2 regions of the Streptomyces sp. CA-111067 genome follow, and region 1 is predicted to be linked to the other one. Evidence: riboswitches for the same ligand, from Rfam matches in the RefSeq annotation. Region 1 holds a riboswitch; the other holds the start of a gene.
The links. Region 1 has a riboswitch for glycine ahead of gcvP (aminomethyl-transferring glycine dehydrogenase). Riboswitches for the same ligand answer to the same signal wherever they lie in the genome.

Region 1 (7,254 bases):
CGGCACTCCGCCGTCGTCCAGCACCCGGACCGGGTCCTCGTCGTCGCAGATCGGCAGCAGCGACGGGAAGTAGCGCAGGTTCTCGGCGAACAGGTCGGCCGCCGAGTCGATCCAGCGCTCCCCGAACCATGTGAGCGGGCGTACGCCCTGGGCCCGCAGCTCCTGCGGGCGGACGTCGGTCGCCTGCTGGAAGAGCAGCGGACGGGTCTCGCGCCACAGCTCCCGGCCGAACAGGAACGGCGAGTTGGCGCCGGCGGCGATCTGCGGGCCGGACACCGCCTGGGCGGCGTTCCACACGGCGGCGAACCGGCCCGGGGTGACCTGGAGGTGCATCTGGGTGGAGGTGCAGGCGGCTTCGGGGGCGATGGAGGCCGAGGTGTAGACGAGGTGCTCCACGCCCTGGATGTCCAGGGTGATGTCTTCGCCGCGCATCGCGAGGATCCGCTCGTTGAGCAGGGTGTACCGGTCGGCGCGGGAGAGGTTGGCGGAGACCAGGTCCTGTGCCTCCAGGGTGGGCAGAATTCCCACCATGACGATGTAGGCGCCCACCTCGCGGGCCTTGCGGTCGGCATAGCCGAGGCCGGTGCGCAGTTCCTCGGCGAGCCGGTCGAGGACGCGGCCGGAAAGCCGGTGCGGGGCAATATTAACTTCAATGTTGAACTGTGCCAGCTCGGTCTGGAAATCCCGGCTCGCGATGCGCTCGAGAACCTCTTCGTTCATCATGCGCGGCAGCCCGTCGGAATCCGCGAGATTCAGCTCGATCTCCAGGCCCATGAGATTGCGCGGCCGGTCGAAACGCCCCTCCTCCAACAGCCGCTCCAGCCCCACCAGACACTGCTGGAGCTTGCGCCGGTACATGCGGCGGTCGGACAGGTCGAACCCGTTGGCAACGACCTTCTCCCCCATCGGAGCTCCTTCCCGGCGCCGCTGCCGTACCTGGCCCTCATCGGAGGATGCCCACCCAAATGATCGATAACGCCATGAGGGACCTCCGGTACCCGCTAGGCTTGATGTAGCCGCCACCGGGGAACGTTCCAGTGGCACATTCGCCCGTCACCGCACCTGCGTAAAGCTCGCGTGAATAGCACCGGCGAGATCCGGCCGTCCGCGATGAGCGGAAATGACCGCGCCCGGCTGCTTAACCTGCGGGAATGCGGTGGACACCCTCGCCAAGGAAGGCGAATTCTCGTCTTGCGCGTAATACTGGCTGCGACTAGACGAAACACGGAGTGAACACGTGTCGTATAAACTCCGCGCACAAGGCAAAGCATCCGCCCTCGCCGGACGCGCCTGAGCAGGTTCCCCGCAGGCCGATCGGCCCCCGGTCGGCGAACCCGTCCCGGACCGTCCGCGCCACCGCCCGCCCGCACCACTGTGTCTCCCAGTGAGAGGCGACATCATGCCGCTGCTTGTACCCCCAGCACCTCCACCAGCACTGGTCAGCGTCCTGGCTGCGCTCAGCTCACCGTCCGCGGTCCTCGAAGCCCGTACCCCGGCACTGCGTGCCGCCGAAGGGCCGCTGACCCCCGAACACCCGCTGCCTGTCCATGTGTTCGAACCGGCCGCCGTCCCCGGTGGCCTGCCCCAGGCGCGGCTGACCGGCTGGCGGTTCCATATCAGGTCGGGGGAACTGGTGGCCGCCGCGGGCGAGACCGTGCTGACGCCTGACGGCTGGGTGTTCTCCCGCTTCTCCGAGGGACCGTTCCTGACCTCCACCGAGCGGGCGCTGCGGCAGGCCGATCTGCTGCCGACCGCGTACCAGCCGCACCTGCTGTCGGTGCCCGGGCTCTACATGCTGGCGCTGTGGCTGCACAGCGATCCGCGGGCCGACGCGGCCACCGCGCAGCCCGATCCGCTGGATCTGCTGGTGCCGCTCGCGCCGGCGCCGCCGGGCATCACCTCGCACCGGGTGCACCGGCTGGTGGACCTCGCCTCGGTGCTGAGCGTCCGGCTGGTGCCGCCGCCGCTCGCGGGATCGCCCGCCTGACGGCAGGGCCCGGCCTTCCGGTGCCCCCGCGACCGACCGGTCGCGGGGGCACCGGCGCGTTCGGCATATGCCGGTTCCGTCATGAACATGTGAGATACGCAACCACCCGGATGTGTGACGCGTCTCCATCGATTGAGCACAGCCTCGGTGAAATACCTGCGGATCCACGCCGGTAGAGCAACACTGAGATCGGCCGCACGCATGAACGGGGGGACGGAGATGAACCACGCAGACGACGCGACCAGCCGCACCACTCACCTACCGCAGCGAAAGACACCATCGACCATGTGCACACACGTACCGCAGTGCCCTACCGCAGAGTGTTCCGACCGTGAGGCCGCCTGCACCGTGGCCCACCACCCGGAGCAGGGCTGGAGCCTGCTGTGCAACGGGGTGGTGCTCTTCGAGGACACCGGCGAACTCCTGCCGGACGGGGAGATCATCGCACCGCACCGCCCGCTCGGCACCGAGCACATCACCACCGCGGCCTGACCGCCGCACCAGCCCGCCCAGCCGGTTCCCCTGAGTCCAGCGGAACCGGCTTCGTCGCGTCCGCGCCCGGTGGGACGGGCCGCCGCCGGCCGGAAGGCGCGGCGGCCGTCGCCTCCCTCAGCTCTCGTAGGCGTCGATCGGCGGGCAGGAGCAGACCAGGTTGCGGTCGCCGAAGGCGCCGTCGATCCGCCGCACCGGCGGCCAGTACTTGTCCGCCGGGCTGAGCCCGCCGGGGAAGACCGCCTCGGCCCGGCTGTACGGGTGCTCCCAGTCGCCGCCCAGCGCGGCCGCGGTGTGCGGGGCGTTGCGCAGCGGGTTGTCGCCGGCCGGCCAGGCGCCGGAGCCGACCTGGTCGATCTCGCCGCGGATCGCGATCATCGCCTCGCAGAACCGGTCGAGTTCGGCCAGGTCCTCGCTCTCGGTGGGCTCGATCATCAGGGTGCCGGCCACCGGGAACGACATGGTCGGCGCGTGGAAGCCGTAGTCGATCAGCCGCTTGGCGATGTCGTCCACGCTGACACCGGTCTCCTTGCTCAGCGGGCGCAGGTCGATGATGCACTCGTGCGCGACCAGGCCGCCGGGCCCCGCGTAGAGCACCGGGAAGTGCGGTTCGAGCCGCTTGGCCAGGTAGTTCGCGCTGAGTACGGCCACCTGGGTGGCGCGCCGCAGCCCCTCGCCGCCCATCAGCCGGACGTAGGTCCAGGAGATCGGCAGGATGCCGGCCGAGCCCCAGGGCGCGCCCGAGACCGGGCCGACGCCGGTGGCCGGGCCCGCGGCGGGCTGGAGCGGGTGGTTCGGCAGGTACGGCGCCAGGTGCGCGCGGACCGCGACCGGGCCGACGCCGGGGCCGCCGCCGCCGTGCGGGATGCAGAAGGTCTTGTGCAGGTTCAGGTGCGACACGTCGGCGCCGAACCGGCCGGGCCTGGCAAGGCCGACCAGCGCGTTGAGGTTCGCGCCGTCGACGTAGACCTGGCCGCCCGCGTCGTGCACGGCGGCGCAGATGTCGGTGATGTTGTCCTCGAAGACGCCGTGCGTGGACGGGTAGGTCACCATCAGCACGGCGAGCTCCGCGCGGTGCTGGTCGATCTTGGCGTGCAGGTCGGCCACGTCGACGTCGCCGTCGGCGCCGGTCCTCACCACCACGACCTTCATGCCGGCCATCACCGCGCTGGCGGCGTTGGTGCCGTGCGCGGAGGACGGGATCAGGCAGACCGTGCGGCCGGTGTCGCCGTTGCTCCGGTGGTAGGCGCGCACCGCGAGCAGCCCGGCCAGTTCGCCCTGCGAGCCGGCGTTGGGCTGCAGGCTGACCTTGTCGTAGCCGGTGATCTCGGCGAGCTGGTCCTCCAGGCCGCGGATCAGCGTCAGATAGCCCTCGGCCTGCTCCACCGGCACGAAGGGGTGCAGCGCGCCGAACTCCGGCCAGGTCACCGGCTCCATCTCGGTGGTCGCGTTGAGCTTCATGGTGCACGAGCCCAGCGGGATCATGCCGCGGTCCAGCGCGTAGTCGCGGTCGGCGAGCCGCCGCAGGTAGCGCAGCATCGCCGTCTCGCTGCGGTGCTGGTGGAACACCGGGTGGGTCAGGTACTCGTCGGTGCGCAGCAGGGCGGCGGGCAGCGCGTCCTCGGTGCCGGCGTCCAGCGCGTCGAGGTCGGCGCCGCCGTCCGCGCCGAAGGCGGCCAGTACCGCCGCGACCGCGGCACGGTCGGTGGTCTCGTCGCAGGAGACGCCGACCAGGTCGGTGTCGGTGAGCCGCAGGTTGACGCCGGCCTCGCGGGCGGCGGCCACCACCTCGGCGGCCCGGCCCGGCACCCGGGCGGTCAGCGTGTCGAAGTAGTCCTCGTGCACGATCCGCACACCGGCGGCCCGCAGCCCGGCGGCCAGCACCGCGGCGTAGCGGTGGGTGCGGCGGGCGATCTGCGCGAGGCCGTCGGGGCCGTGGTAGACGGCGTACATCCCGGCCATCACGGCGAGCAGCACCTGCGCGGTGCAGATGTTGCTGGTGGCCTTCTCCCGGCGGATGTGCTGCTCGCGGGTCTGCAGCGCCAGCCGGTACGCCTTGTCGCCGTCGGCGTCCACCGACACCCCGACCAGCCGTCCGGGCAGGTTGCGGGCGTAGGACTCACGGACCGCCATGTAGCCGGCGTGCGGGCCGCCGAAGCCCATCGGCACGCCGAACCGCTGGGTGGTGCCGACCGCGATGTCGGCGCCGAGCTCGCCCGGCGAGGTCAGCAGGGTCAGCGCCAGCAGGTCGGCGGCCACCGTGACGACCGCGCCGAGCTCGTGCGCCCGCTCGACGACCGGCCGCAGGTCGCGCACCGCGCCCGAGGCACCCGGGTACTGCAGCAGGACGCCGAAGATCCCGCGCTCGGCGGCCTCGGCCGGGATGCCGTCGCTCAGGTCGGCGACGACGACCTCGACGCCGGTGGGTTCTGCCCTGGTCCTGATCACCGCGGTGGTCTGCGGGAAGGTGTCGGCGTCGACCAGGAAGACCCCGCCCTTGACCTTCCCGACCCGGCGGGACAGCGCCATCGCCTCGGCGGCGGCGGTGCTCTCGTCGAGCAGCGAGGCGCCGGAGGTGGGCAGCCCGGTGAGGTCGGCGACCACGGTCTGGAAGTTCAGCAGCGCCTCGAGCCGGCCTTGCGAGATCTCCGGCTGGTAGGGCGTGTAGGCGGTGTACCAGGCCGGGTTCTCCATGACGTTGCGCAGGATCACCGGCGGGGTGAAGGTGCCGTAGTAGCCGAGGCCGATCATCGGGGCCAGCACCTGGTTGCGGTCGGCCAGCGCGCGCAGTTCGGCCAGCGCCTCCGCCTCGGTCCGCGCGGCGGGCAGGGCGAGCGCCTGCTCGCTCCTGATCGCGCCGGGCACCGCGGCGTCGGTGAGCTCGTCCAGCGAGCCGTAGCCGATCTGGGCGAGCATCTTGGCCTGCGCCCCGGAGTCGGGGCCGATGTGGCGGCGGTCGAACGGGACGCCCGCTTCGAGGGCGGCGAGCGGGGCCCGGCGGGAATTGCGGCGGTCGTTCATCGGCGGCGGCCTCCTGGTCAGTGACGACCTTCGGGGGTGCCGCGGCGCGGGCACCCGTACGGCCTCCCCCTCTGTCATCGGAACCTGAGAGCTTCACCGCCCCGGCCGGGGCGGCTTTCACCGTCGGTGAGGACACGTACCGGAAGGCGTTTCCGGAGCGGGTCCTGCTTTCCAGAGTGACCTGCCCATGCGGTACGGATGCCTGAGAGATTCCGGGGAGGAGTTGCTCCTTCGGCGTCTCCTGGGGCGGCGTCCTCGCGCGCTCCCTGAGACTCTCCCGCATGGGGTATACAGCCGGGATCAAGCCTACCAGCGCGTCGAACGAACGGGCCGGACCGGCCGGTCGGCGCGCTGAGCGGGCCGGTTCGAGTCGACACCGGGGCGGTTGTGCCTTTGGCTGGTACTCGACAGCCGTCGTCGTTTGGTTGGAGGGACCGTGCAGACGGACATCGATCCGCGCAGCCTGATCGGCCGCCGCGCCTTCGACCGGGACGGCGCGAAGATCGGTACGGTGGACGAGGTGTATCTCGACGACGCCACCGGCGCGCCGGAGTGGGCCGCGGTACGCACCGGCCTGTTCACCCGGGACGCGTTCGTGCCGCTGGAGCCGAGCCGGCTGGTCCAGGACGAGCTGCGGGTGCCGTTCAAGAAGGCGCTGATCAGGGACGCGCCGGACTTCGGCGTCGGCCGCCATCTGTCGCCCGAGCAGGAGCTGCAGCTCTACCACCACTACGGGATGGAAGTGCCGTCCGACGGTGTGGCGCCGCCGGCGCCCGCGCCCGACCGGGACTTCGGCGAGCTGGCCGGCGGCGAGCCGCCGTCCGGGCCGCCCTCGGGATCACCGTCAGGGCCGCCTTCCGGTTCCCCGTCGGGGTCGGCCTCCGGATCGGCCAACGGCGCCGACAAGAGCTGAACCGGCACGCTCCGCCCCGGCAGAGGCCCCTCGGGCACCAGTGGCAGCGGTTCGCTGTGCGACAGCCCAGGGTCGTCCACCGGGAAGGTGCGCACCCGGCCGGGCAGCAGGTCGGAGGGCACCTCGAAGCGGACCGTGACCCGCCCGACGCCGCTGCCCTGCACCCAGCCGGCCCCGTACTCGGCGTGCTCGACGTCCTGGCCGGGCAGCCAGCGGCGGCCGGCCCGCTCGGTCACCGGCGGCGGGGCCGAGGGCAGTTCGGGCGGCGCGGGCTCGCCGTCCGCCCGCTTCTCGTTCTGCGCCTGCGCGAACAGGTCCTCCTGGGTGAAGTCCGCCAGTCCCGCCACGCCCACCCCGAGCAGCCGTACGCCGCCGGTGGTGTCGACGGACTCGGCGAGCCTGCGGGCGGTCTCCCGTACGACGCCGAGGTCGTCGGTGGGCGCGCGCAGCGTCTCGGAGCGGGTCAGGGTGGAGAAGTCGTACCGGCGGACCTTGACCACCACCGTGCGCCCCGAGCGGCCCGCGCCCTGCAACCGCTGCACGCAGCGGTCGGCCAGCCGGTCGATCTCGTACCGCACATGGGCGCGGTCGGTGAGGTCACTGTCGTAGGTGTCCTCCACCGAGATGGACTTCACGTCCCGGTCGGCGACCACCGGCCGGTTGTCGAGGCCGGCGGCCATCGTGTAGAGCGAGGCGCCGTGTGCCTTGCCCAGCAGCCGTACCAGCTCCGATTCGCCGGTCCTGGCGATCTCGCCCACGGTGAAGATGCCGGCCCTGCGCAGGTGCTCGGCGGTGGCCGGGCCGACGCCCCACAGCGTGCGTACCGGCATCGGGTCGAGCA
Region 2 (7,254 bases), 1.5 Mb from region 1:
GCTCGGATCTCGGCCTCGGTGCGCCACGCGCGCTCGTTGTCCAGCATCAGCGCGGAGATCGACAGGCCAGTCTCATGGGACAGCCGCAGCAGTTCGTCGCCGGTGCGGAAGGGGTGGCGCAGCACCGTGTCGTCCAGCTTGATCCGGTCCTGGCCGACCGCGTCCTCGTCCACGACGAAGCCGCCGCCGACCGAGTAGTACGTCTTCTCCAGCAGCAGGGTGCCGTCCCGGTCGCGGGCCGCCAGCGTCATGCCGTTGGGGTGGTACGGCAGCGAGCGGCGCCGGTGCAGGACGAGGTCGGCGTCCGGGTCGAACGCGATCTCGTGCGCGCCGAGGACGCTGAGGCGCCCGGTGGACCTGATCGCGGCGACCTCGTCGTCGGCGCGGTCGATGTCCACGGTGCGGGGGGAGTGGCCGGCCAGCCCGAGGAGCACGGCCTTGGGTGTGCCGTGACCGTGGCCGGTCGCGCCCAGTGAGCCGAAGAGTTCGGCGCGGAGGGTGGCGGTGTGGGTGAGCAGGCCCTCGTTCTTCAGCCGGTGCGCGAAGATCGCCGCGGCGCGCATGGGGCCGACGGTGTGCGAGCTCGAGGGGCCTATGCCGATGGAGAAGAGATCGAATACGGACGTTGCCACGGGTTTTCGTGCTCCTAGGTTGCGGGGACGCCGTTGTCCCCCCGGTGGGGTGCGCCCCGTCAGGGGCTCGGGGAACTGCGCGATGGGGGCACCCCCGGCCGGAGGTTGGGGGACACGACGACGGCTGAGGGTCGTCACCGGGCCGGTGGGGCTGTTGCCGTCGTTGCCGGACATCCCCCAACCTTCGGCCGGGGGTGCCCCCAGCCGGTGGGGGCTGGTCTCGCAGTTCCCCGAGCCCCTTAAAAAACCCCCGTTGGCCGGGGCCCGGGCTACAGCGCTGGGTACAGCGGGTGCTTGGCCGCCAGGGCCGTCACCCTCGGGCGGAGGGCAGCGGGGTCGTACGTCGGCTGCAAGGCGGACGCGATGATCTCCGCGACCTCGCGGAAATCGTCCGCGGTGAAGCCGCGGGTGGCGAGCGCCGGGGTGCCGATGCGGAGGCCGGACGTCACCATCGGGGGGCGGGGGTCGTTGGGGATCGCGTTGCGGTTGACGGTGACGCCGATGTCGTGGAGGCGGTCCTCGGCCTGCCGGCCGTCGAGCTCGGAGTCGCGCAGGTCCACCAGCACCAGGTGCACGTCCGTGCCGCCGGACAGCACCGAGACGCCGACCTCGGTGAGGTCGGGCCGGGTCAGCCGGTCCGCCAGGATCCGCGCGCCTTCCAGCGTACGGACCTGCCGGTCCTTGAACTCCTCGGTCGCCGCCGCCTTGAACGCGACCGCCTTCGCCGCGATCACATGCTCCAGCGGGCCGCCCTGCTGCCCGGGGAACACCGCCGAGTTGATCTTCTTGGCCAGCTCCGCCTTCGAGAGGATCACCCCGCCGCGCGGCCCGCCGAGCGTCTTGTGCGTCGTGGTGGTGACCACGTCCGCGTACGGCACCGGCGACGGGTGCAGCCCGGTCGCGACCAGGCCCGCGAAGTGCGCCATGTCCACCATCAGGTACGCGCCGGCCTCGTCGGCGATCCGCCGGAACTCCGCGAAGTCCAGCTGCCGCGAGTACGCCGACCAGCCCGCGACGATCAGCTGCGGCCGGTGCTCTGCGGCCAGCCGCTCCACCTCGGCCATGTCCACCAGGCCGGACTTCTCGTCCACGTGGTACGCGGCGACGTTGTACAGCTTGCCGGAGAAGTTGATCTTCATACCGTGGGTCAGATGCCCGCCGTGCGCCAGGTCCAGGCCCAGGATCGTGTCGCCCGGCTTGAGCAGCGCGAACATCGCCGCCGCGTTCGCCTGCGCGCCGGAGTGCGGCTGGACGTTGGCGGCCTCGGCGCCGAACAGCGCCTTGACCCGGTCGATGGCGAGCTGCTCGACCACGTCCACGAACTCGCAGCCGCCGTAGTAGCGGCGGCCCGGGTAGCCCTCGGCGTACTTGTTGGTGAGCACCGAGCCCTGGGCCTCCAGGACCGCCACCGGGGCGAAGTTCTCCGAGGCGATCATCTCGAGGGTGGACTGCTGGCGGTGCAGTTCGGCGTCCACCGCGGCGGCGACGTCCGGATCGAACTCGTGCAGGGACTGGTTCAGCAACGACATGGGGTCTTCCTGGTGAGGGAGGGCGCGCGGCCGGGCAGAGGGCAGAGGGCAGTGGAGAGGGGAGAGAGGAGAGGGGACGTCAGCCGGCGATGAAGGCGTCGTACTCGTCGGCGGACAGCAGCTCGGCCGCGTCGTCGGACACCTTCACCTTGAACAGCCAGCCGCCCGCGAACGGCGCGGTGTTGACCAGCGACGGGTCGTCCACCACGTCCTGGTTGGCCTCGGTCACCTCGCCCGACACCGGCGAGTACAGGTCGCTGACCGACTTCGTCGACTCCAGCTCGCCGCAGGTCTCGCCGGCGGCCACCGTCGCGCCCACCTCGGGAAGCTGGACGAAGACCACGTCACCGAGCGCGTCGGCGGCGTGCGAGGTGATCCCCACGGTGGCGACCCCGGCCTCTGCGGCCGACAGCCACTCGTGCTCCTTGCTGTAGCGCAGGTCCTGCGGATTGATGCTCATGACGGAATCCTCCCGGATGTGTGGGTGCGCTCGCACGCGGGACCGCGGACGAGCTGAAGCCTAGAGAAGCAAAAGCCCAGCGTGCGCGGCCACCCGGGCCGCCCCGCCGGGGAGCGCTCAGCGCTGTCGCCGGTAGAACGGCAGCGCCACCACCCGGTGCGGCTCCCGCGCGCCCCTGATGTCCACCGCGACCCCGGCCGCGTCCGGCTCCGCGTACTCCGCGTCCACGTACGCCATCGCGATCGGCGCGCCCAGCGTGGGGGAGGGCGCGCCCGAGGTCACCTCGCCGATCACCGCGCCGCCCTCGCCCGTCACCGGGTAGCCCGCCCGCGGCACCCGGCGGCCCTCGGCGACCAGGCCGACCAGCTTGCGCGGCGGCTGCGCCGCGGCCTTCTCGGCCGCCGCGGCCAGCGCGTCCCGGCCCACGAAGTCACCGGGCTTGTCGAACTTCACCACTCGGCCCAGGCCCGCGTCGAACGGCGTGACGGCGGCCGTCAGCTCGTGCCCGTACAGCGGCATGCCCGCCTCAAGGCGCAGGGTGTCACGGCAGGACAGCCCGCACGGCACCAGGCCGGCCTCCCGGCCCGCCTCGGTGAGCGCCTGCCACAGCCGCTCGGCGTCGGCCGGCGCGACGAACAGCTCGAAGCCGTCCTCGCCGGTGTATCCGGTACGGGCCAGCAGCGCGTCCACGCCCGCGACGGTGGCCGGCAGCCCGGCGTAGTACTTCAGGCCGTCGAGGTCGGCGTCGGTGAGGGACGTGACGATGCCGGGGGAGGCCGGGCCCTGCACGGCGAGCAGGGCGTACGCGTCCCGGTCGTCACGCACGGCCGCGCCGGTGAAGCCGGCCGCCCGCGCGGTGATCTCGTCCAGCACCCTCTGCGCGTTGGAGGCGTTGGCGACGACCATGAACTCCTGCTCGGCCAGCCGGTAGACGATCAGGTCGTCCAGGATGCCGCCGTCGGCCGCGCAGATCATCGTGTAACGGGCCCGGCCGACGGCCAGCGCCGACAGATGGCCGACGAGCGCGTAGTCCAGCGCCTGCCCGGCCTGCGGCCCCGTCACGGCGATCTCACCCATGTGCGAGAGGTCGAAGAGGCCGGCCCGGGTGCGTACCGCCTGGTGCTCCTCGCGCTCGCTCGCGTAGCGCAGCGGCATGTCCCAGCCGGCGAAGTCGGTCATGGTGGCGCCCAGGCCCCGGTGCAGCGCGTCGAGTGCGGTACGGCGGGAAACAGGCGCGGCGGACTGCTCGGCGTGCGGTAGCGGCGGACGGTCACTCATCGGAAAATCTCCCAGGGATGGACGGCAGCGGGACATCGGGCCGGGTCGGGGTGACCCCGGCCTCCCCATCTGTCATCGGAACCTGAGAGGTTCACCGTGACCCCCGAGGGTCGCCGGTTTGCACCTTGGGTGGGGCGGGCCCTGGCCGGGTCCGCCCGCTTTTCAGATCTGCCTCGCCCGCGCGGTATCTGTGCCTGAGAGATTCAAGGGAGGACTTGCTCCTTCGGCGCCCGGCCCCGTCAGGGCCGGAACTCTCCCGCGCGGCCTCCAACGGCCGTTATGCAAGTTGTCCGGCCATCATCGCACGCGCGTGGCCGATACGTGCCCGGCCCGGCCCGCAGCCGCTAGGGTTTCCCGGCAGGACAGCCGCACAGGGGCACAAGGACGGACAAGGGTGGAAATGGAGAATCCGGCACCGTTCATATGGCCGGCCAACGAGCTGGAGGAGGTGCTGACGGCGAGCCTCGGCAACCCCTCGGCCGGGCCCCGGCTGCTGGAAGTGCTCGGCCGCTCCCGGGTGTGGGTGCCGCTGCCGAACGGCGGCGCGCCGGACGCCCGCAACCTCGATCTGCCCACCGTCGAGCTCGACGGCGCCCGCTACGTGCCGGTGTTCAGCTCCGAGCAGCAGTTCCGGCAGGCGGCCGACGGCATGCCCTGCACGATCGCGCCGGTGCACGAGTTCGCCCGCGGCCTGCCGCCCACCGTCGGGATGGCGGTCAACCCCGGCGGCGCCGTCGGAGTGCCGCTGCCGCCCGCCGCCGTCGCCGAGCTGTGCCGCCCCGACCGCGGCGCGCACCGCGAGCGCGGGCTGCCGCCGCCGCCCGGCGGCCGGGTGCGGCTGTGGGAGCCCGCGCCCGACGAGGAACCGGTGGACTTCCTGGCCGGCGCCGCCGCCGAGTTCGCCGTCACCCCGGTCGTCCTCAGCGCCCGCCGGGCGCTCGCCGTCGTGGAGGACGACCCGCCCGCGCTGTTCGTCGGGGTGGAGCTGGACCGCTGGCAGGAAGAGGACAGGGCCGCCGCGATGGACGCGATCGGCCGGGCGCTGGGCACCGTGCCGCTGACCTGGGCGGTGCACCTGATCCTGCTCGACGTGGCGCAGGATCCGGTCGGCGACTGGATGCTGGACGTGGTCCAGCCGTTCTACGCGCGCGGCTGACCGCCGCCGGACTGGCCGGAACCGCGACGCCGAGAGGACCGGTCGGCGTTCCGCCCGGGCGGCTCGACCTGGTTTGATGGCGAGCGGCGCACGGCGTGCGCCGGAGACCGAACGAGGGGAAGGGACGGTCCCAGTGATCGCGGGCGCGCAAGGCGGTGCGGCCCCGGCCGGCCAGGTGGAGCAGATGCTGCTCCAGGTGGCACCCGGCCGGTTCGACGCATACGAGAACCTGCTCGCCTCCCTCGCCGAGGGCCAGGTGTGGATGCTGCTCTGGCAGGGCGCCGCCGGTTCGGCCGACGCCCAGTACGGCAGCATGGAGATCGGCGGCCAAGGCTACGCGCCCTGCTTCACCTCGCCGCGCGAGATGGCCGCGAGCGGCTGGAGCAGGGAGCACGAGGTGGTCTCCGGGCGGGACATCGCGCTGACGCTGTTCCCCGACCGCTGCGGCCTGTGGCTCAACCCGCACGCGCCCGGCGGCGGGGTCGGCGTCCCGTGGGCCGACCTGCGCAGGATCGCCGGCGGCCTCGACCTGCTGCCCGCCGGCCCGTTGCAGATCGGCGAACCGTCACTCCAGATCCCGCAGTTCTACGCGCTCCTCGCGCAGGCCGCGCACCGCACCACGGCGGTACGGGCGCTGCGGCGCGCCTGGGTGCAGCCGGCGCTCGGCGAGCCGTATCTCGCGATCGGCGTGGAGGTCTACGAGGCCACGGCGCAGGCCGTAGAAGCGGTGCGGCTGATGATGCAGCAGGCCGTCGGCGGGGTGCCGGAGGGGCTGGCCGTCTCGACGGTGGCGATGGCGGACGGGTACGACCCGGTGGCGCTGTGGCTGCGGGCGAACGGGCAGCCGTTCTTCGACCGTGACGCGTACGGGGGCGGCGCGGCGTGGGGACAGGCGTCGCGCTCGTACTGACGGGGGTACGAGCCCGCTGACGGGCGTACGGGCCCGGCCCCGTACCGGCCGCCGCGCGTGCCGGTCTACTTCTTGTGCTGCTTCCCCGGCCCGTCCAGCGCCGCGTCCAGCAGGCCGAGCGGCGGGGCGCCCAGTTCGAGGAGCGCGGTGTGGAAGCGGCGGGTGGAGAAGTCCGCGCCCCAGCGGCGGCGCGCCTTCTCCCGCAGCCGCATGATCTCCAGCTTGCCCCAGGTGTAACGGCCGTAGCCGGCGTCGAACGTGCCGCGGCGGGCCTCGGAGGCGGCGGCGGTCCTGCTCAGGTGGGCGTCGCGGACGAACAGCGAGGTGGCCTCCTCCAGGTCCATCGCCCCGGTGTGCAGGCCGATCGCGCAGGTCAGCCGGGTGACCCGGACCAGCGCCTCCAGGGCGACGCCGATCGCGAACCGCGGGTCGGCGGCGCGGAAGCCCTCTTCGAGGCAGACCTCCTCCACGTGGTGCGCCCAGCCCTCGCAGAAGGCCAGGCTGTGCAGCATCCGGCGGACCGGGCCCTTGACCCGTTGCAGCGCCCTGCCGTGCGCGAAGTGGCCGGGCGCCACCTCGTGCACGGTGATCGCGGGCAGGCTGGTGCGGCTGAAGACCGTCAGCCACTCCTCGCGCTCCTCGGCCGGCCACTCCGGCTCCGGCGGGGTGACGTGGTACCAGGACGGCGCGCTGTCCTCGCCGGGCGCCGCCCACGTCATCATGGCCATCGCCCAGCGGCGGGACGGCGGGGCCGGGCCGACCAGGCACTCGCCGTCCAGGTACGGGGCGAGGCCGTGCTCGTCGGCGAAGGCGATGACCTCGGCGGTCAGCCGCTCCGCCGCCGGGATCACCTCGTCGGCGGACGGGTGGTCGGCGAGGAGTTCCGGGATCAGCTCGTCCACCGTGCGGCTGGGGTCGAGGGCGTGGCAGGAGTCGGTGAGGAGTGCGGTGAGGCGGGCGCGTTCGGCCTCCGCGGTGGCGGCCAGGGCGGTGAGGTCGACCTTCAGGCCCTCGGCGCTGCCCATCAGGGCGGCCAGCGCGGGGCCGCCGAGCCGCGGGTCGGGGTCGCCGGTGCGGGCGGCGCTCTCCAGGTGCTGGATGAGGCGGGCGTGCGCGGCCAGCGCGGCGGCCTCCACCGGGCCGCGGTCCGCGTCGAGGTCGAAGGCGAGGCCGTGGGCGGCGCCGAGCAGGGCGCTCGCGACGGGGGCGGCGACCTGGTCGAGGGAGGCGAGCGCGCCGGCGACCGCGTCGGGCCACTGGGCGAGATGCTCCCGGCGGGCCGCGGCGCG

Region 2: it holds a riboswitch for glycine, as region 1 does, so the genes downstream of both, gcvT (glycine cleavage system aminomethyltransferase GcvT) here and gcvP (aminomethyl-transferring glycine dehydrogenase) in region 1, are expected to answer to the same signal.

The regions. Positions count from the first base shown of each region.
Region 1 is NZ_CP192103.1:8,371,094-8,378,347, reverse strand. It holds gene ACQPW6_RS36970 (glutamate--cysteine ligase) at 1-906, opposite strand, end outside; gene ACQPW6_RS36965 (hypothetical protein) at 1,400-1,987, shown strand; gene ACQPW6_RS36960 (DUF5999 family protein) at 2,273-2,479, shown strand; gene gcvP (aminomethyl-transferring glycine dehydrogenase) at 2,597-5,500, opposite strand; glycine riboswitch at 5,562-5,666, opposite strand; glycine riboswitch at 5,681-5,790, opposite strand; gene ACQPW6_RS36950 (PRC-barrel domain-containing protein) at 5,937-6,413, shown strand; partial or broken gene ACQPW6_RS36945 (DNA polymerase IV) at 6,440-7,254, opposite strand, start outside.
Region 2 is NZ_CP192103.1:6,831,010-6,838,263, forward strand. It holds gene ACQPW6_RS30250 (L-serine ammonia-lyase) at 1-632, opposite strand, end outside; gene glyA (serine hydroxymethyltransferase) at 902-2,161, opposite strand; gene gcvH (glycine cleavage system protein GcvH) at 2,241-2,621, opposite strand; gene gcvT (glycine cleavage system aminomethyltransferase GcvT) at 2,739-3,899, opposite strand; glycine riboswitch at 3,959-4,071, opposite strand; glycine riboswitch at 4,072-4,168, opposite strand; gene ACQPW6_RS30270 (enhanced serine sensitivity protein SseB) at 4,300-5,055, shown strand; gene ACQPW6_RS30275 (enhanced serine sensitivity protein SseB C-terminal domain-containing protein) at 5,189-5,965, shown strand; gene ACQPW6_RS30280 (DUF885 family protein) at 6,031-7,254, opposite strand, start outside.